DNA from 2 places in the Pseudoalteromonas sp. C2R02 genome. Region 2 is predicted to be linked to the other one. Evidence: predicted binding sites of a transcription regulator. Region 2 holds the regulator's gene; the other holds the start of a gene.
The links. The regulator FliA, encoded in region 2, starts transcription of late flagellar genes. The targets are predictions, from matches to a motif close to CTAAAGNTNNNNNNNNNNNNGCCGATA.
Positions count from the first base shown of each region.

Region 1: a site for FliA is predicted at 7,728-7,754, ahead of pomA (flagellar motor protein PomA). Genes of this name have one in related genera too.

Region 1 is NZ_JAHKQC010000030.1:36,281-46,807, reverse strand. It holds gene KO527_RS11795 (GGDEF domain-containing protein) at 1-230, shown strand, start outside; gene KO527_RS11790 (glutaredoxin) at 314-673, shown strand; gene KO527_RS11785 (ABC transporter ATP-binding protein) at 866-1,774, shown strand; gene KO527_RS11780 (ABC transporter permease) at 1,767-2,780, shown strand; gene KO527_RS11775 (hypothetical protein) at 2,847-3,308, opposite strand; gene KO527_RS11770 (Crp/Fnr family transcriptional regulator) at 3,396-3,947, shown strand; gene KO527_RS11765 (globin family protein) at 4,029-4,475, shown strand; gene dxs (1-deoxy-D-xylulose-5-phosphate synthase) at 4,532-6,388, opposite strand; gene ispA ((2E,6E)-farnesyl diphosphate synthase) at 6,406-7,275, opposite strand; gene xseB (exodeoxyribonuclease VII small subunit) at 7,316-7,558, opposite strand; gene pomA (flagellar motor protein PomA) at 7,807-8,568, shown strand; gene KO527_RS11740 (flagellar motor protein MotB) at 8,571-9,500, shown strand; gene KO527_RS11735 (hypothetical protein) at 9,721-10,215, shown strand; gene KO527_RS11730 (hypothetical protein) at 10,471-10,527, shown strand, end outside.
Region 2 is NZ_JAHKQC010000021.1:44,137-54,663, forward strand. It holds gene flhA (flagellar biosynthesis protein FlhA) at 1-1,347, shown strand, start outside; gene flhF (flagellar biosynthesis protein FlhF) at 1,367-2,833, shown strand; gene KO527_RS06715 (MinD/ParA family protein) at 2,826-3,683, shown strand; gene KO527_RS06720 (RNA polymerase sigma factor FliA) at 3,698-4,417, shown strand; gene cheY (chemotaxis response regulator CheY) at 4,463-4,846, shown strand; gene KO527_RS06730 (protein phosphatase CheZ) at 4,862-5,644, shown strand; gene KO527_RS06735 (chemotaxis protein CheA) at 5,661-7,886, shown strand; gene KO527_RS06740 (chemotaxis response regulator protein-glutamate methylesterase) at 7,904-9,010, shown strand; gene KO527_RS06745 (flagellar motor protein) at 9,003-9,782, shown strand; gene KO527_RS06750 (flagellar motor protein MotB) at 9,796-10,527, shown strand, end outside.

The sequences.
Region 1 (10,527 bases), on a different contig from region 2:
TACGCACTGAAATAGAATTATTTGAATTCCCCCAAGTTGGCAAACTTACGGTAAGTATCGGTTTTACCTCTTTATTAAATTATGAAATGGTGCCAGCTCTAGTGCAAAAAGCGGATATTGCTTTATACCACTCAAAAAATACTGGCAGAAATAAAGTGGCGGACTTTAAAGATATTTCAGATTCTGGAGTTAATAAAATTATAAAGGGAAATGATCCTGAGTTATTTTAATTTACTAAGAATTTCACCTGTTCTTTGCAATTTATTATAATACGGTTAAAATGCGCGCTTAATTTTGCATTAGGAGCGTTGTAATGAAGTTAGTTCGTTGGGTTTTAGGTCGTATTATTTTATTGTTGGATTTTATCTTTACACCTAAAAGCATAAAACGTGCTCCACAAGAGCAAGAACTTGTTAATCAAAAAACAAAAGACCTTTCTTTATATCAATTTAAAGCATGTCCGTTTTGTGTGAAGGTACGCCGTTCAATGAAGCGCAATGGCTTAAACATCGAAACAAGAGATGCTAAAAAAGATGAATTACATCGTCAAACTTTATTAGAGCAAGGCGGTCGTGTAAAAGTACCTTGTTTACGTATTGTAAATGGTAATGATGTAACTTGGTTATATGAATCAAATGATATTATTAGCTTCTTAGAAAAAGAAGTAGCTTAATTAACCTGATCTGCAGAAGAGCGGGTTTTATTGCCCGCTATTTTCTTTTATACCCTTATTTTTAACTCTTTATTATATAGTTCAGCTTCCTTTCTTACTTTTTAATAAACCACCCTTTTAATTTATATATTCCTTTATTTGACTTTCTCCTATATAAAATAGCTATAGTCGTATTTTATATTTGAGGGATTAATGTCGGAAATTCTAGAGGTTGAAGATCTTAAAAGGTATTTTTCAAAAAATAAAGCTGTGGATGGGGTGAGCTTTAAAGTTAAAAAAGGTATTTGTTTTGGCTTATTAGGGCCAAATGGTGCGGGTAAAACAACCACGATTGAAATGCTCGAAGGCATTGTGGAGCCAACATCGGGAAAAATCCTATACCAAGGCAAGGCAATAGATAAACATATTTATCATGAGTTAGGTATTCAATTTCAGCATACTGCGTTGCAAGATCATCTTACTGTTATCGAAACATTAAAAATGTTTTCTGCATTTTACGAAAAAACTTTACCTATAAAAGAGCTTATTTCACTTTGTCAGTTAAATGAATTTATTAATCAAGATCATCGAAAACTCTCTGGTGGTCAAAAACAAAGATTGTTATTAGCTTTAGCTTTAATAAATGATCCTCAGTTAGTTTTTTTAGATGAACCTACAACCGGATTAGATCCCCATAGTCGCAGATTATTTTGGTACTTAGTTAATAAGATTAAATCTCAAGGAAAAACAATCTTACTGACAACCCATTATATGGATGAGGCTGAATATTTATGTGATGAAATTGCGATTATGGATAAAGGTAAAATTATCGCACTAGATACTCCCGAAGCCTTATTACAGCAGAACTTTAGTGGTGCTTTAATTAAGTTACCTAAAAAAAATGTTGATGAACATGATAATAAGCAAAATATATTACAACATTTTAATATTCAGTTTGTGCAACAAAGTGCACTGGTTCAAAGTTTAGATATTCAAACTACTTTAGTCACACTGATTGAGCAAGGCGTTTCACTTGAGGGGTTACAGGTTAAATCAGCCAACTTAGATGATTTGTTTTTAAAGTTAACAGGTCATGGCTTAGAGGGAGTTAATCATGTTTAAGCGATTTTTAGCGGTATTAATCGCGCGCAATTATGAATTTTTTCGTGATCGTGCTGCACTTGGTTGGAATTTAATTTTTCCTGTCTTACTCGTTGTTGGTTTTGCCTTTATATTCTCCGGAGATGGAAAAACGCTTTATAAAATAGGCGTATTACCCGATATAAGCCAAACGTCAAATGATCATAAGTTAATGGCGTTAAAGCATATAGAATTTGTAAGCTATGATGAAAAACTAATTGCGATGAACAAGCTTAGGCAACATAAAATAGACTTATTAGTGGATTTTAACAATGAAATTTATTGGGTTAACCAATCTTCAAATTCGGGTTATATTGCTGAGCAGTTATTATTAGCGTCGAGTTTTAACTACCAAAGAAAGGCAATAGAGGGCAAAGAAATACGATATTTAGATTGGGTTGTGCCTGGTATTTTAGGTATGAATATGATGTTTTCATGTTTATTTGGTGTGGGATATGTAATTGTGCGCTACCGAAAAAATTCTGTATTAAAAAGGTTGCACGCAACTCCGCTAAGGCCTATCGAGTTTTTAACGGCACAAGTATGTTCTAGATTATTAATTATGATGGCGCTCAGTACAGGTATATTTACTGGGTGTAACTGGATTTTTGATTTTTATATTCTTGGAAGCTTAATTGATTTATTTATAATCGCTTTATTAGGCACTGTGAGTTTAATTTCTTTAGGCCTGTTAATCGCTGCGCGTTCAGAATCTGAAGAGTTCACAGGAGGCATGTTAAATGTCGCATCCTGGCCAATGATGATGTTATCAGGTGTGTGGTTTTCATTAGAAGGTAGCCCTGAATTTATTCAGACTTTAGCTAACTTTATTCCTCTTACCCATATGCTAGAAGCTGCCAGAGCAATTATGTTAGATGGTGCTTCTTTATGGCAAGTTAAAAGTCATATTGTAGCCTTACTGCTAATGACTGCTACGTTTTTAATAAGTGGCTCTTTATTGTTTAGGTGGCAAGGACAAGCTAGATAGAGCAAAAAATAAAGCCATCACTATTAGATGGCTTTTTTGATTTTAAATGATTAATTATTTAGATGCCTAAGTTGCATTCGTTAAAAATTGTTCGTTAAATAAAGAGTTAAGTTCATCGACTTGGTTAAATAAATAACTATAAGTTGTTTCAGGAGACTTTTTAAGTTTGGATATTTTGAAGTTATTAATTTCAGGCTCATCCACTAAATATATATTTTTATGTAAACTTTTAATTATTTTTTGTTTTTGAGGGCTTGCCTCTTTAAACATATTTTCAAAGATAAATACACCATCTAAAGCATGGTAATTTTTTAGGTAAACTGACATCTGAGAAATACTCAGTTCATCAGCGAAGTCACAATAGCAATAATCTTCTACTAAGTGGTCGTACATCATTCTTAATAAGTTTCGTGTATTCTCACCTGTACCGATTACTTTTGAATTTTTTTCTGTTAAATAATGACAAAATTGACGAGAAGGAAATGATGGGTTATCGATTAGCAAAAAATTTTTCTCATTTAATAACATTTTACTTTCCTTAGTAATATAGTTAACGAGATTTTAATTGGCTTTAACTAAAGGGGCATTAACTTAGGTTAATTAGGGGCGATTATTATGGATAAATATCAGCAATTATTATCGAATGTGGCAGAACGGAATAATTTACCGACTTTAAGCTATAAACCAGGAGATATTTTATTTCATCAAGGGGTGTTAGAACCTAGACTTTTTTGGATCAAATCAGGTTTAGTTAAACTGGTTTTTATACAACCAGATGGTAAAGAATTTGTAAAAGCCTTTTTAGCTGAAAATGATATATCAGGAAGTTTAATGAGTGTCATTTTTGAAAAGCCTTCACCTTATGCGTGTTATTGTATTGAACCCTGTGAAGTGATTGCTATGCCATACTCTAAAGTGAGGGAGTGGTCTGAAAAAACACCGCAACTTAAAGATGTAGAGCTGGAGTATATGCAGCAATTAACAGCTCGAAAGGAAGAGCGAGAATATCAATTTTTATGCCTGACACCAGAAGAAAGATATAAAAGTTTTAAATCTGGTTATCCTCATATATTTAAACGTATTAGCCAAGCTGAATTAGCCTTGTTTTTAGGTATCACACCAGTGGCGCTCAGCCGTATTAAGACTAGATTAAAAGCAACAGCATAAAATAACGTATTATAAGAAATTCAAAAATCCTATTTTTATACTAAGCTTTGAATAGTCAATGACTTACTAAATAGGATTTTTATGACACCTCAGCAATTGGAGTTAGTGCAAGTCTCTTGGGAAAAGGTAGTCCCGATCGCAAAACAAGCCGCAGGTCTCTTTTATGGCCGTTTATTTGAAATAAATCCAGCTTTAAAATCTATGTTTTCTGATGATATCGAAGAGCAAGGTAAAAAGTTAATGCAAATCCTCACGACAGTTGTCAGAAGCTTAAAACAATTTGATAAAGTAGAAATGGCAGTTTGGCAATTAGGGCGTCGTCATGAGGTTTACGGCGTTAAAAAAGCCGATTTTGATTCAGTGGCATCAGCTTTATTATGGACTTTAAAACAAGGTCTACAGCATGAATTTACATCTGAGGTAGAAGAAGCTTGGGTGGCGGCGTACACAGTGTTAGCTAGCGTTATGCAAGGTGGTGCTGATTATCCTTATGCGAATTTTGATAAATGGAAAGCTGAGCAAGGCTAAAAATTAGCAATAAAAAAGGTGGCTTAGCCACCTTTCTAAATAATAGTATTAAAATCTTACCAATTTTGAATACTATTCAAAATACCTTTGCTATCTAGGCCCATTACTTCATTCATTTCTTGTTGTGTACCATGTTTAATGAATTCGTCTGGTATACCTAGGTTTAATATTTTTATATCTAACTTATTAGCTTGTACAAACTCGTTAACAGCTGAGCCTGCTCCACCCATAATAGCGTTATCTTCTAAGGTCACAAATAAAGTATGTTCCTGAGCAAGGTTCGCTAATAGCTCGGTATCTAAAGGTTTGATAAAGCGCATATCAATTAAAGTCGCATTGAGTTCATCTGCTACTGATTTAGCATTACCTAAAAGAGTACCAAAAGATAAAATCGCAATTTTTTCACCTTCACGAATGTGTTTAGCTTTACCTAATTCAAGTTGTATCATGTCTTTTTCAACTTGGGCATCGCCTGCTGTACCACGAGGGTATCTTACTGCGACAGGTCCATTTAGGTGATAACCTGTATAAAGCATTTGACGACATTCATTAGTATCAGAAGGCGCCATAATAACCATATTAGGTATGCAGCGCATAAAGCTCAAATCATAAGAACCATGATGGGTTTCACCATCAGCACCAACAATACCAGCACGATCAATCGCGAATAGCACATCTAAGTTTTGTAAAGCAACGTCATGAATAAGTTGATCGTATGCACGTTGTAAAAAGCTAGAATAAATAGCGACAACAGGTTTTTGATCTTCACATGCAAAGCCTGCCGCAAGCGTAACAGCGTGTTGTTCAGCTATCGCAACATCAAAGTATTTATCAGGAAACTCTTTAGAAAAACGTACCATGCCAGAACCTTCACGCATAGCAGGTGTAATAGCAACTAATTTGTCATCAGTGGCAGCCATGTCACATAACCAATCACCAAATATTTTGGAAAAAGTAGGCGCACTCGGTTTAGCTTTAGGTAAGCTTGTAGTAGCGGGGTCGAACTTAGGCACGCCATGGTAACCAATTGGATCGGCCTCTGCTGGTTTATAACCTTTACCCTTTTTGGTACGAACATGTAATAACTGCGGACCTTTTAAATTACGCATATTACGTAAAGTATCAGTTAGCATATCAACATCATGGCCATCAATTGGACCAATATAGTTAAAGCCAAGTTCTTCAAAGAAAGTACCAGGGATCACCATGCCTTTTAAGTGCTCTTCCATTCTACTGGCAAGTTCTTTTACTGGAGGCATACCCGATAATATTTTTTTACTGCCTTCTCTGATATTACTATAAAAACTACCAGACAAAATACGGGCAAAATGGTTATTTAATGCGCCAACAGGTTCAGAAATTGACATCTCATTATCATTTAAGATAACGAGCATATCTGAATCTAAATTACCTGCGTGGTTCATTGCTTCAAACGCCATACCCGCAGTCATCGCGCCATCGCCAATTACGGCAACAACTTTGCGATCTTTACCTTCTTTTTTAGCGGCCAACGACATGCCTAATGCAGCTGAAATTGAGGTACTAGAATGGCCTACACTAAATGTATCGTATTCACTTTCACCACGATACGGGAAAGGATGCAAACCATCTTTTTGGCGTATGGTGTGCATGAGCTCTTTACGCTCGGTTAATATTTTATGAGGGTAAGCTTGATGGCCTACATCCCAAATTAATCTATCAACGGGTGTATTAAATACATAGTGTAATGCAACGGTTAGTTCAACAGTACCAAGGCCTGAAGCTAAATGACCGCTACTTTGTGAAACTGAATTTAGTAAATACTCTCTGAGCTCATTGCTAAGAGGTACTAATTTATCATGTGGCAACTGTCTTAGTTGCTCAGGCTTATCTACTATGCTTAATAAGGGATACTTGCTGCTATCAAATGTCATGATATTTATTCGTTATCCTAATGATCTCTTTCTATTATATACGTGGCAAGGGCTTGTAATTCGCTGGTATCAGCCTTGATATCATCAAGTGCAGCGAGTGCATCTTGATATAATTGCCTTGCTTTGTCTTTTGCGCCTTGTAAGCCTAATAATGCCGGATATGTTGACTTATTGGCTGCTACATCTGACCCTTGAGGTTTACCTAAAGTTTCAGTATCGGCTTCTATATCTAAAATATCGTCTTGTACTTGAAAAGCTAATCCAATCGCTTTGCCAAAGTCATCTAATTTAGTGAGTATATCAGAGGTACAATTAGGTGAACACAAAGCACCTAATTTAATCGCTGCTCTAAGCAGTGCACCTGTTTTTAAATTATGAATTTGTTCTAACTGCTCAAGCGATACCGCTTTATCAGTTGCTGCTAAATCTAATGACTGACCACCACACATACCTGTTAATCCAGAGGCTTGTGCTAAAACAGATATTAATGCAACTTGCTGCTTATGGCTAATTCCAACAAAATTATGTGTAGATAAAGTTTCAAAGGCTAAGGTTTGCAATGAATCACCCGCTAAAATAGCAGTTGCTTCATCAAACTCTATATGACAAGTGGGTTTTCCTCGGCGTAAGTCATCATCGTCCATAGCTGGTAAGTCATCATGTACTAAAGAATAACTATGGATACATTCAATGGCACTGGCTGCTGCATCTAAGTCAGAATCATGTGCGTTAAGCATTTTACCTGTGGTATACACTAAAAAAGGTCTTAATCGTTTACCACCATTTAATAAACTATATCTGGTAGCAGATTTTAAAGTTTCATCGGTATTATTTTGTTTATCAATTAAACTATTTAAAACGCAAGCAATGCGTTCTTGAGCTACTATTAGCTCAGGCTTGATATTCTTTGGAGAGTCATTCACTGGATTATTCCGGATCAGAATCAAAATTGGTTAATGGGCTATTTTCATTATTACCCATTAAAATTTTAACTTTTTGTTCTGCTTGGCTTAGCTTTGATGAAGAAGCATTTGCTAATTGAACACCACGTTCAAACTGTTTTAAAGACTGCTCCAGAGTAAGTTCACCATTTTCCATTTCTGTGACTATGTTACCGAGTTCTGACATTGCTTGTTCAAAACTGAGGTTTTCTGGTTTTTTTACAGCCATAGTTTGATTCTCTTTTTATTATACATACGAGTGAGGAGGTCAATTTTATGGGGGATCAGCATCGAATACAAACAACAATTAACCATTTACATAGGTTTTTTAATTTTTTATGACTAGGATTGACTATATAGGCCGTTAATTGATGCTAAATTTATTGAAAATAAATGTCCTTTAGAAAAAAAAATATTTGCCGATAGTTAAAACTAACTTAATATAAACAACAAGTTTGAAGTGCCCTTGGAGGGTTTGTGGATTTAGCAACAATAATAGGAATGGTTGGTGCCATAGGTTTTATCGTGATGGCGATGCTACTAGGTGGCGAGTTAGGCATGTTTGTAGATGTACCGTCGGTATTAATCGTATTTTGTGGATCATTTTTTGTGGTGCTGTCTAATTTTACTATGGGTCAGTTTTTTTCTATCGGTAAAGTGGGTGTTAAAGCTTTTATGTTTAAACTTGAAGCGCCAGAGGTATTAATTGAAAAATCAGTAGAGTTAGCCGATTCAGCCAGAAAAGGGGGGTTTTTAGCATTAGAAGAAGCAGAAATTCCAAATGTTTTTATGCAAAAGGGCATCGACATGTTAGTAGATGGTCATGATGCTGATGTTGTAAGAGCCACCTTACAAAAAGACATTACTTTAACTACAAACCGACATGACTTAGGTGCAAGCTTGTTTAAATCACTTGGTGATGTTGCTCCGGCAATGGGCATGATAGGTACATTAATCGGTCTTGTTGCTATGTTATCAAACATGGATGATCCAAAAGCGATTGGACCTGCAATGGCGGTAGCACTACTAACAACTCTTTATGGTGCGTTTTTAGCAAACGTAATCGCTATTCCAATTCAAGCAAAATTAGAAGTACGTCGAGATGAAGAAGAATTAAATCAAAAACTTATTTTAGATGCCATCTTAGGTATCCAAGATGGTCAAAACCCTAAAGTAATCGAAGGCATATTGAAAAACTATATCGCAGAATCTAAACGCGAAGTCAGTACTGAGGAATAGTTATGTCTGACGAACAAGAAGAGTGTAAATGTCCTCCCGTTGGTTTACCTGCATGGATGGGCACATTTGCAGATTTAATGTCATTGCTGATGTGTTTCTTTGTATTACTATTAGCCATGTCAGAAATGGATGTACTTAAGTTTAAACAAATTGCAGGCTCTATGAAGTTTGCATTTGGTGTGCAAAATAAACTTGAAGTTAAAGATATTCCAAAAGGTACCAGTGTAATAGCGCAGGAATTTACCCCAGGTAAACCTGAACCAACACCTATTGAGACTATTCAACAGCAAACCACTGAAATGACACAGCAAATGTTAGAGTTTCAGGCGGGTGATGAAGCCTCTGCTGGTGGTCGTCAAGAGCAACGAGGTAATAAACGGGGTGGTGAATCACAAAGTACCGCTAAACAAGAGTCTGCGGCTAAAGCCGAAAAAACAGCCGATCAAGAACAAGTGAATGAACTGGTTAAGAAGATAGCGCAACAGCTTGAGCAACAAATAATAGATGGCGCAATAGAGTTGGAATCTTTAGGGCAGCAAATCATCATTCGTATTCGGGAAAATGGCTCTTTTCCGTCGGGTAGTGCTTTTTTACAACCACAATTTAAACCTATTATTCAAGAAATAGCAGATTTATTAAAAGATGTACCGGGTGAGATTGAAGTATCGGGCCATACTGATGATTATCAGGTTAGTAACGAATTATATTTCAATAACTGGGATTTATCAGCAAAACGTGCGGTTGCAGTTGCGAGTGAAATGCAAAAAGTGCGTGGGTTTGATAAAAATCGTATGGTGGTAATTGGTCATGCAGAAACCCGACCTTTAGTGCCAAATACAGACATTGAAACTCGTAAACGTAATCGCAGAGTTGAGATTTCAATTATGCAAGGCAAAGCAAAAGAATCAGATCCAATTCAAGTTGGAAAATAATTTAGATAAATATCAAAAGCTCTCTTGGCATTTATGTACAATTGTTATACTTTAAAACTCACTCTTTCGTAGGGGTGAGTTTTTAAAATTTTTATAAAGAGAAATAACTAAAATTAAGGAAAATATTATGAATACAATTGATAAATATTCGTATATGCCTGGCGGCGGTAGTGGTAATGATGAAAATGAACCACCAAAGAAGAAAGATTAATTCTAGGCAATGCTCCTTTTAATCCTAGATTTTGTATATAGTAGTCAAGCTATATTGATAGTGCTGGCTACTATCTTTTGTTTTGTATCAAAAGATACAAAGGGGACTTTATTTTGTTTTATTACATTCATTTTTTTTCTATGGGCTATTTCTCTAAATAGCTTTATTAAAATTTATGACCAAGATTATTTTATTTTTCGGTATATATTTTGGGCATTTAATGACTTAGCTTGGATGGGGTTAATTGCCTACCTCACCATAAAAGATAAAATACATCTTTGGCAATCGATTATTGGTCAATTAATTGTTTTACCTGCACCTTTACTTCAACTTATGCGTTTAGTGGATCGTCACTATTTTGATTTAACTTATACCGATTATCTTTATAAAGGGTTATTGCCTTTAATTAATACCGCAACAGTAGTTTTATGTTTTGCCCCTTTATTTGTGGTTTTTACTCAATACTTAAAAAATAAAAAGTCTGAAGCAGAAGTCGAAGTTTAGCTTTATTCTTATAGCATTCTTATAGCATTCTTATAGCTTAATGTTTTTTGATTTTAATCCATATCTGATTTTTCCTTTATTTAAATGGAATCTTTCCTATTATTAAAAGTGCTTAAACTTATTTAAGCAAATGGCAAATGGATAAGGAGCATGGATATGACATTACTTGATAAATACGCTTTTATGCCCGGCGGTGGTGGTGGAAATGACGACCCACCTGACCCACCAAAATAGAATATATGAAAAGGAAATCATGTGATTTCCTTTTATTGTTTTACGACTATAAAAATTATGACGATAAAAGAGTTATTA
Region 2 (10,527 bases):
TCAATTGGTACAGCCATTGTTGTAACCCGCCAAAATGAATCACATAAAATGGGTGAGCAAATATCTAAGCAATTAGGTAATGAAAAAGCACTTTATATTGCATCAGGTATAATGATCACTATGGGCTTAGTGCCTGGTATGCCGCATTTAGCTTTTATTTCTTTAGGATTAATCATTGGTGCTATTGGTTATTATGGACATAAACAAGCTAGTGAACAACAAGCACAAACAGAGCAAAATTCTGCAGGTGGGCAGTTAACTACAAATACACCTGGGGCAGCTGTACCGGCAGCACAAGAGCAAAAAGAGCTTGGTTGGGATGATGTTCAACAAGTTGATGTAATTGGTTTAGAGGTAGGATATAGACTTATACCTATGGTAGATCAAGCACAAGGCGGTGAACTATTAAGTAGAATCAAAGGCGTACGTAAAAAGCTATCACAAGAATTGGGGTTTTTAGTACCACCAGTGCATATTAGAGATAATCTTGAATTAGATCCAAACGCATACCAAATTACCTTAATGGGTGTTTCTACTGGTGTTGGTGAGCTTAAACATGGCAATGAGCTTGCGATTAATCCAGGTCAAGTATTTGGTCCTGTCGCCGGAATTGAAACGAAAGATCCTGCATTTGGCTTAGATGCAGTCTGGATTGCACCTGAGCAAAAAGATGAAGCGCAATCTTTAGGATATACAGTTGTAGATGCTGCAACGGTTGTTGCAACTCATATAAGTCAGCTTTTACATAACAATGCCTCTTTATTGTTAGGTCATGAAGAAGTACAAAACTTATTAGATATGCTTGAAAAAAGTCATCCTCGTTTAGTTGAAGGTTTAGTGCCAGATGTATTACCGCTGACAACTATCGTAAAAGTATTACAAAACTTATTGAATGAAGGTGTGCCAATTAGAGATATGCGTTCAATTGTACAAACCCTTGTTGAATACGGACCAAGAAGCCAAGATGCTGATGTACTAACGGCTGCAGTGCGTATTTCACTAAGAAGATTAATAATCCAAGACGTTGCTGGCGCATCAAATGAAATACCTGTCATAACTTTGGCTCCTGAGTTGGAACAGATGTTGCATCAATCACTTCAGAATGCAGGCGATGAAGGTGCTGGCATAGAACCTGGGCTTGCTGAGAGGTTGCAAAACTCACTTAGTGAAGCACATAAAAACCAGGAAATGTCAGGTGAACCTTCAATATTGTTGACCTCAGGTATGTTAAGAACGGTTTTATCACGATTTGTTAAAAATACAATTCCTGGTTTACGCGTGGTTTCTTATCAAGAAGTACCAGATGAAAAGCAAATTAAAATTATCAGCTCTGTTGGTCAGCAATAATAAAGATAAGGGGTAGAATGTGAAGATTAAACGTTTTTTTGCAAAAGATATGCGCACAGCACTGAATGAAGTTAAAGAAGAGCTAGGTGTAGATGCTGTTATTATGTCAAATAAAAAAATGGCTGATGGTGTTGAAATCGTTGCTGCCGTTGATTACGACAAAACGCCAGCTCAGGCTAAGCCTGCAGCTCGAGTTGAAACACCAGCTGCACAGCATCTGGCTAATCAGACAAGAACACGTGCAAATCTAAACGCTCACTCACAAATGGCCTCACAATATAGTTCAAAGGTTAATAACTTTGTTCGCCCTAAACCATTAGCAGCAAAACCTGAGCCTGAAGCAAAAATTGCGGATAGTTTAGAGGCCTTATTAAATAGACAGTCTACTCAGTCTAGAGAAAACGAACAGTCAAATATGTTTAATAACAAGTTTGATGAACCTATCGAGGAAATAAATGATGATTCATTTGAATCTCCTTGGTATAACAAGTCAAATGCTCCAGAGAAAAAAGCTGTTAAATCAGAACATAAAGAGATAAAAGAGCAAAATAATAAAGAAATGCAAGCGATGCAAGATGAAATGGCTGCAATTCGCCAATTATTAGAGCATCAAGTATCAGGTTTAATGACACAAGATTTAGCGCGCAGAGACCCAACTCGTGCATATATGATAGAAAGACTTAAAGGCATGGGCATCAATGATGATGTCGCAGATCAAATGGCATGTTTTATTCCTGATGATGTATCAGAAAAAAAAGCATGGGAAGCTTTGTTAGAAATGGTACAAAGCCAGCTTTATACAACGAATAATGAAATATTACGCCAAGGCGGAGTTTTTGCACTTGTAGGGCCAACAGGTGTTGGTAAAACAACGACAGTCGCAAAGCTTGCAGCTTTAGGAGCACAAAAATTTGGCGCTGATAAAGTTGCGTTAATTACAACGGATACCTATCGTATTGGTGCATATGAACAACTTGCAACTTATGGCCGAATTATAGGTTGTCCAGTCAAGCAAGTTAAAGATGCTAATGAATTAGCTGAAGTTTTATACCATTTACGTGGTAAGCGACTAGTATTAGTAGATACGGCTGGAATGAGTCAAAGAGATTTACGTCTGACCGAACAGTTAAATACATTAATGAGAAATGTTAGAGTTGATATCCGTAGTTATTTGGTTTTAAGTGCTACGGCACAGATGGGCGTTTTGCAAGAAACAGTAAAACACTTTAAAAAGGTACAGTTAAGTGGTTGTATTTTCACCAAACTTGACGAATGTCTAAGTTTAGGAGAAATTATCAGTATTGCGATTCAAAATCGTCTGCCGATAGGGTATCTTACTAATGGTCAGCGCGTACCTGAAGACATTCGAGTTGCAAATGCTGAAAAATTGGTTAAAAAAGCAGAACAATTGTATGCTAAAAAGACTAACGCACAATATCACAGAGATTCAACGGTAGAATCTCAAACAGTAGGAATGTATGATTAATACAGTTATGGATCAAGCAAGTGGCCTGCGTAAAATGAAACAGAATAATAATGCAGTTAAAGTAATCTCAGTAACTGGCGGCAAAGGCGGCGTAGGTAAAACAAATGTCTCTTTGAATATGGCAATAGCCATGGGACAACAAGGTAAACGTGTTCTTGTATTAGATGCCGATTTAGGTTTAGCTAACTGTGATGTCATGCTAGGTCTACGTGTAGAAAAAAATTTATCACACGTGCTTTCTGGCGAGTGTGAATTAGAAGATATTTTAGTTGAGGGACCTCACGGCATTAGAATTGTGCCTGCAACATCAGGCTCGCAAACGATGGTTGAGCTTTCACCTTCAGAACATGCAGGGTTAATTCGTGCATTTAGTGAACTTAATGCCGATTATGATGTATTAATTGTTGATACTGCAGCAGGTATTTCTGAAATGGTATTAAGCTTTTCTCGTGCAGCACAAGATGTGTTAATGGTGGTGTGTGATGAGCCAACTTCAATTACAGATGCATATGCCTTAATTAAGATATTAAGCAGAGAACATGGTGTTTATAAGTTTAAAATTATTGCAAATATGGTAAGAAGTTTAAGAGAAGGGCAAGAACTATTTGCTAAGCTGTCTAAAGTAACAGATAGGTTTTTAGACGTTTCATTAGAATTAGTGGCAACAGTACCTTTTGATGAAAATATGAGAAAGTCAACGCGTAAGCAAAAAACAATTGTTGACCTTTTTCCTAAATCTCCCGCCGCAATCGCATTTAAGACTTTAGCTACAAAAGCAGCTAAATGGCCAATTCCAAATCAGCCTTCGGGGCATCTGGAATTTTTTATTGAAAAATTAGTAAACCGCTAAAGGCATTTTTGTTAGTGAATAAAGTAGCCGGATACAGTGATAATAACCATATTGCACAAGTTGTAGAGCGTCATACGCCTTTAGTTAAGCGTATCGCTTATCATATGTTGGCGAGACTCCCCGCAAGTGTGCAGTTGGATGATTTAATTCAATCAGGCATGATAGGTTTGATTGAAGCTGCTAAAAACTTTGATGGCACAAAAGGCGCTAGTTTTGAAACATTTGGTGGCATAAGAATCAGAGGTGCTATGCTAGATGAAATTAGGAAAGGCGATTGGGTACCAAGGTCTGTTCACAGAAACAGTCGCCAGGTTGCTCAAGCCATTTCAGAATTAGAATCTCAGCTAGGCCGAGAAGTAAAAGACATAGAAGTTGCTGAAAAACTTGATATTACACTCGATGAATACCATCATATCCTTAATGATGTGAATTCAGGTAAAATTCTAGGAATAGAAGATCTCGGTGTTGATGAAGATGTGCTGCAAATATCATCGGATAAATCATCAAGTGATTCGCCTTTTGCGTCAATAAAAAATGATAAGTTTAATGTTTCATTAGTAAAGGCAATAAAAACATTGCCTGAAAGAGATGCTCTTGTATTATCTCTCTACTATAATGAAGAAATGAATTTAAAAGAGATTGGACAAATACTTGATGTAAGTGAGTCTCGTGTTAGTCAGATACATGGACAGGCAATGATAAGGCTTAAAGCTAAAATCAGTGACTGGGTTTAAATAAAGTGGTTGTAACCTTGAGTTCGTACCTCACAGGAGGATGTTTTGGATAAAAATATGAAAGTTCTTGTAGTTGATGACTTTTCTACTATGAGAAGAATCATTAAAAATTTGCTAAGAGACTTAGGCTTTACTAATGTCCAAGAAGCAGATGATGGTAGTACTGCACTACCTATGCTACAAAACCAAGAGTTTGATTTTGTAGTAACCGATTGGAATATGCCAGGTATGCAAGGTATAGACTTACTAAGAGCGATTCGAGCTGATGATAGCTTAAAGCATATACCAGTATTAATGGTAACTGCTGAGGCTAAAAAAGAACAAATAATAGCTGCTGCACAAGCTGGCGTTAATGGTTATATTGTTAAGCCCTTCACAGCTGGCACGCTTAAAACTAAATTAGAAAAAGTGTTTGAGCGCTTAGGTTAAATTATGGATGAGTTAATAATTTCAACTGATTCACCTCAAATTACACTTGAACAAGCTAGACAACTTGTATCATTACTTGAAAGTAATGAACAAGCACAAGCTGATGAATTGCTATTGCAAATAACAACACAAATGCAATCTGAGCTATTTGAAGAGGTTGGTAAGTTAACTCGTCAATTACATGACTCATTAAATAACTTTCAGTTAGATTCAAAGCTTACCGATTTAACGCAAGACGCATTACCAGATGCAAAAGAGCGTTTAAATTATGTCATAAAAATGACAGAGCAAGCTGCGAATAAAACCATGGATGCGATAGAAGCAGGTTTACCAATAGCTGATGAGCTAACAAGCGAACTTGATAACATTAAACCTTCATGGGATCGACTTATGAGTCGCGACCTTAAATTAGGCGAGTTTAAATCCTTATGTCATGGGTTAGATTCGTTTATTTTAAATACGCAGGGTAATACTCAAAAGCTACAAGGCTTAATGACAGAGGTCTTAATGGCCCAAGATTTTCAAGATTTAACAGGGCAAGTTATTCGCAGAGTGATAGAGCTTGTGCGTGAAGTTGAAGAAAGCCTTATTCATATGTTGAAAGTTTTTGGCTCGCCAATTGATGGTGAGTTACCTGTAAAAGAAGTTATTGAAGAAAAAAATATAGAATCATCTCTACAAGTTGAAAAAGAATTAGATCAAGTTGCAGAGGGTCCGATTATAGATGCATTAGAACGTGATGATGTTGTATCAGATCAAGATGATGTTGACGACTTATTATCAAGTTTAGGTTTCTAAAAGGGAGAACTGCTGCATGAGTTTTGAACTAGATGAAGATATTTTGCAGGATTTTTTGGTTGAGGCCGGAGAAATTCTCGAATTATTATCTGAGCAGCTTATAGAATTAGAAAATAACCCTGAAGATGCTGATTTATTAAATGCAATATTTAGAGGTTTTCATACTGTCAAAGGTGGCGCTGGATTTTTAGCAATGACAGAGCTTGTTGATGCTTGTCATGGTGCCGAAAATGTTTTTGATATTTTACGTCAAGGGCAAATAAGTGTCACTCCAGAATTAATGGATGTTATTTTACAAGCGCTAGATTGTATAAATATTATGTTTGCTTGTATACAAAATCGTGAGCAACCAGATGCGGCCGATCCTAATTTGCTAAAAGCGATGCATGACCTTTGCAAACCTCAAAGTGAAGGCGAAGCTTCATCTCCTCAAGAAGCCACAGCTCCAGAAGTAGAAAATTCTGTCACACCAAGCCCTGAAGAAGATTTAAGCTCTGATTTTGATGACGTATTGTTTGATATGGATGATACAAGTTCAGATGATTCAAATATTGATGATATATCAGAAGATGAATTTGAAAGCTTATTAGATGAACTTCATGGAGCAGGAAAAGGCCCTGTAGCTGAAGAGTCAAAAGCGGCACCAGAAATCACAAATGATGCACCTGATGGCGATATTACAGATGATCAATTTGAAAATTTATTAGACGAGTTACATGGTGTTGGCTCGTTTGGTGAAACCCAAAGTGCAGCTCCAGAAGAGAAAAGTAATGTCGTTGAAAGTACGCCTATAGCGAGTTCAGATTCTGAAGATATTTCAGATGATGAATTTGAAGCTTTATTAGATGAACTTCATGGCAAAGGACAGGGTCCTAAAGCGGTAGAGTCCGAGCCAACTCCAGCTCAAAAACCTGCAGTTGCAAGTAAACCTAAAGTTGAGAAAAAAGTAGAAAAACCAGTTGCGAAACCGGTAGCAAAACCACAAGCAAAAGCAGAAGAAAAGCCTAAACCAGTATCAAAACCAGCTGCAGAAAAACAAGCAGCTAAATCTCCTGCAGTACAAGCTGAAACAACGGTTCGAGTAGACACTAAACGTCTTGATCAAATAATGAATATGGTTGGTGAACTTGTTTTAGTTAGAAATAGATTAGTAAGCCTAGGTGCGACTAATAGTAGCGAAAGCATGAATAAGGCAATTTCAAATCTTGATGTTGTGACAGCTGATTTGCAAAGTGCTGTGATGAAAACACGGATGCAACCTATTAAAAAGGTATTTGGTCGTTTTCCTCGCGTTGTTCGTGATTTAGCACGTAGCTTGAAAAAAGATATTAACCTTCAATTAGTTGGGGAAGATACTGATTTAGATAAAAACTTAGTTGAAGCACTTGCAGATCCTTTAGTGCATTTAGTTAGGAATTCAGTTGATCATGGTATTGAAATGCCAGATGAACGTGAAGCAACAGGTAAGTCAAGAACCGGTACAGTTACACTTTCAGCCTCCCAAGAAGGTGATCATATACTTTTAACCATCGAAGATGATGGTGCAGGTATGGATCCAGATAAACTAAAAGATATTGCAATAGGCAAAGGTGTTATTGATGCCGATTTTGCATCAAGAATGACTGACAATGAAGCATTTAATTTAATATTTGCACCAGGGTTTTCGACCAAAGAAGAAATATCTGATATTTCAGGTCGTGGTGTGGGTATGGATGTTGTTAAAACAAAAATCACTCAGCTTAATGGTTCAATAAATATTGAATCTCAAAGAGGTACAGGTACAACATTAGAAATTAAAGTACCACTGACTTTAGCAATATTACCAACATTAATGGTACTTGTTGAAGAACAAACATTCGCACTTCCTTTAGCCTGTGTAAATGAAATATTCCATCTCGATTTATCGAAAACAAATATAGTTGATGGTCAATTAACGATTATTGTTAGAGATAAGGCAATTCCATTATTTTATCTTGAAAGTTGGCTTGTTAAAAACCCAGCTTCAATAGCAGATCAACGTAGTGGAGATGGACATGTTGTTATCGTTCAATTAGGAACGCAGCAAATAGGCTTTGCCGTTGACTCATTAATAGGTCAAGAAGAAGTAGTAATAAAACCCTTAGATGCTTTGTTACAAGGAACTCCTGGTATGGCAGGTGCTACAATAACGTCTGATGGTGGAATTGCTCTAATACTAGATGTACCTAATTTATTAAAGCACTATGCTGGCAAAGTAAAATAACTAAATGAGTAAATTGAATGACAATTAAAGTTTTAGTTGTTGATGATTCAAGTTTTTTTAGACGAAGAGTCAGTGAAATATTAAATCAAGATCCAGAATTAGAAGTAATCGATACAGCAAATAATGGTAAAGAAGCGGTTGAAAAAGCGGCTGAAATAAAACCTGATGTGATTACTATGGATGTTGAAATGCCTATACTTGATGGTATCAGCGCAGTAAAACAAATAATGAAGGCATCTCCGGTGCCAATATTAATGTTTTCTTCTTTAACGCACCATGGCGCAAGTGCAACTTTTGATGCACTTGACGCGGGTGCTTTAGACTTTTTACCTAAAAAGTTTGAAGATATAGCGCGAGATAAAGAAGAAGCAATTAAATTATTGCAACAAAAGGTAAAGGAGATAGGTCGACGAAGACTAAGTCGCTTTGTAAGAAAACCATCCGCAGTAGAAAAGCCAGTTATTAAATCTCGCCTAGTAAAACCTGCTGAGAATAACTTTGAGACTAGAAGAAAAACAACGCAAGATGTAAGAGCTTCAGGAAAAACATATAAAATAGTAGCGATTGGTACATCAACAGGGGGACCGGTTGCACTACAAAGTATACTGACACAGTTACCATCAAACTTCCCTCATCCGATTCTTTTAATACAGCATATGCCGGCTGCTTTTACGCCTGCATTTGCAGTTCGTCTGAATTCCTTATGTAAAATTCAAGTGAAAGAAGCGCAAAATGGTGAGGCATTAAAAGCTGGCACCGCTTATTTAGCACCTGGTGGTAAGCAGATGTTGGTTGAAGGTCGAGGAACTGGCCAAAAGATACGAATTTATGAAGACGAAGGAACCAGAGTCACTTATAAACCGAGTGTTGATATCACGTTTGCAAGTGTGGCAAAAAGCTACACAGATTCGGTTTTAGCCATCGTATTAACTGGCATGGGAGCTGATGGTAGAGATGGTGCTAGATTGTTAAAACAAGCAGGCTCTAAGATATGGGTTCAAGATGAAAAAACCTGTGTTGTATATGGTATGCCTCAAGCGGTTGCCAACGCAGGGCTTGCTGAAGCAAGTATTGCATTGCCAGATGTCGCGAGTCGCATAACAAGAGAAGTCGGTTGTGGATAAACTATCAATTTCAGGCTTGTTAATTGCTATATTTGCAATTGGTTTTGGTTATTGGTTTGAAGGTGGATTATTATTAAGTTTAGTGAACTATTCAGCCCTTTTGATTGTAATAGGCGGCACATTAGGTGCTGTTATGCTGCAATCTCCTGCGGGAATTTTCCTGCAAGGAATAAAAATGTTTACCTGGATAATAATACCGCCGAGTTATCCAGTAGATAAGGGCATTTCTCAAATAAAGTCATGGTCAAATAAAGCACGTCAAGACGGTTATTTATCATTAGAAAATGAAGCTTTAAATAGTAAAGATTATTTTGTTTCTAAGGGTCTTAATATGATGATTGATGGTGTTGCACCTGAGCAATTTCGAGAGACAATGGAAGTTGAACTTATTTTACACCGAGAAGCCTTAATTAAATCTTCAAAAATTTATGAAGCTATGGGCGGGTATAGTCCGACAATTGGCATTTTAGGCGCTGTTTTAGGCTTAATACAAGCTATGAACTTTATTAAAGAGCCTGAGTTACTTGGAGCAGGGATCGCAACGGCATTTGTTGCAACAATTTATGGTGTGGGTTTTGCTAATTTACTTTTTTTACCAGTTGCAAATAAGCTCAAATATATTGTAGAAGAGCAGATGATGTACCATGAATTACTAGCCGAAGGTATGTTGTCTATATTACAAGGAGAGAGTCCTAGTAATATAGAATTAAAGCTTTCTGCATATCAAACACAAAAGCATTACTCTCAAGTAAACACGATTATAAAAAGTTGAGCTACTAAGTATTATGAGGCGATATCGTAAATCTGCATCAGAAAATAACCATGAAAATTTAGATCGTTGGTTAGTTTCTTATGCCGATTATATGACACTCATGTTTGCTTTTTTTGTGGTTTTATATTCTTTGGCTATTACCAATGAAAATGAATTTAAGATTTTATCAGACTCACTTGAGCAAGTATTTGATAAAACCGCTAATCAGCATGAACAGCAAGATGCGGGGGTTAAAGGCGAAGGGCTGTTAACAAAAAATTCGGTTGATACTGAGTTTGTATTATATGGTAATTCAATCATTAATGAGGAAAAAGGTCCTGAGTTAGTTGATGGTTTTGGTGATTTAGCTAATCTAAAACAAAAAAAGCTAGGAAGCCCTTTAGATTCGCTAGAACAAGATCTAAAAACTGCGCTATCGGATGAAATTGAAAAAGGGCAAGCTAAGTTAGAGTTAAATCAAGATTGGTTAACAATAGAGCTTAATTCAGGTTTGTTATTTGGAAGTGGCAGCTCGGCTTCCACCCCTGCAATTGAGCAAGTTGTTTCTAAAGTTTATAATGTAATCAATGGTGTAGAAAATTACATTCGCGTTAGGGGTTATACTGATAATCAGCCTATCAATAATGAAGTATTTAGTTCTAACTGGCAGTTATCAGTCAGTCGTGCCACGCAAATGCTCCTAGCACTTGAGAGTGAGGGGATTAATCCAGCAAGAATGGCGATTGAAGGTTATGGGCAATACGCA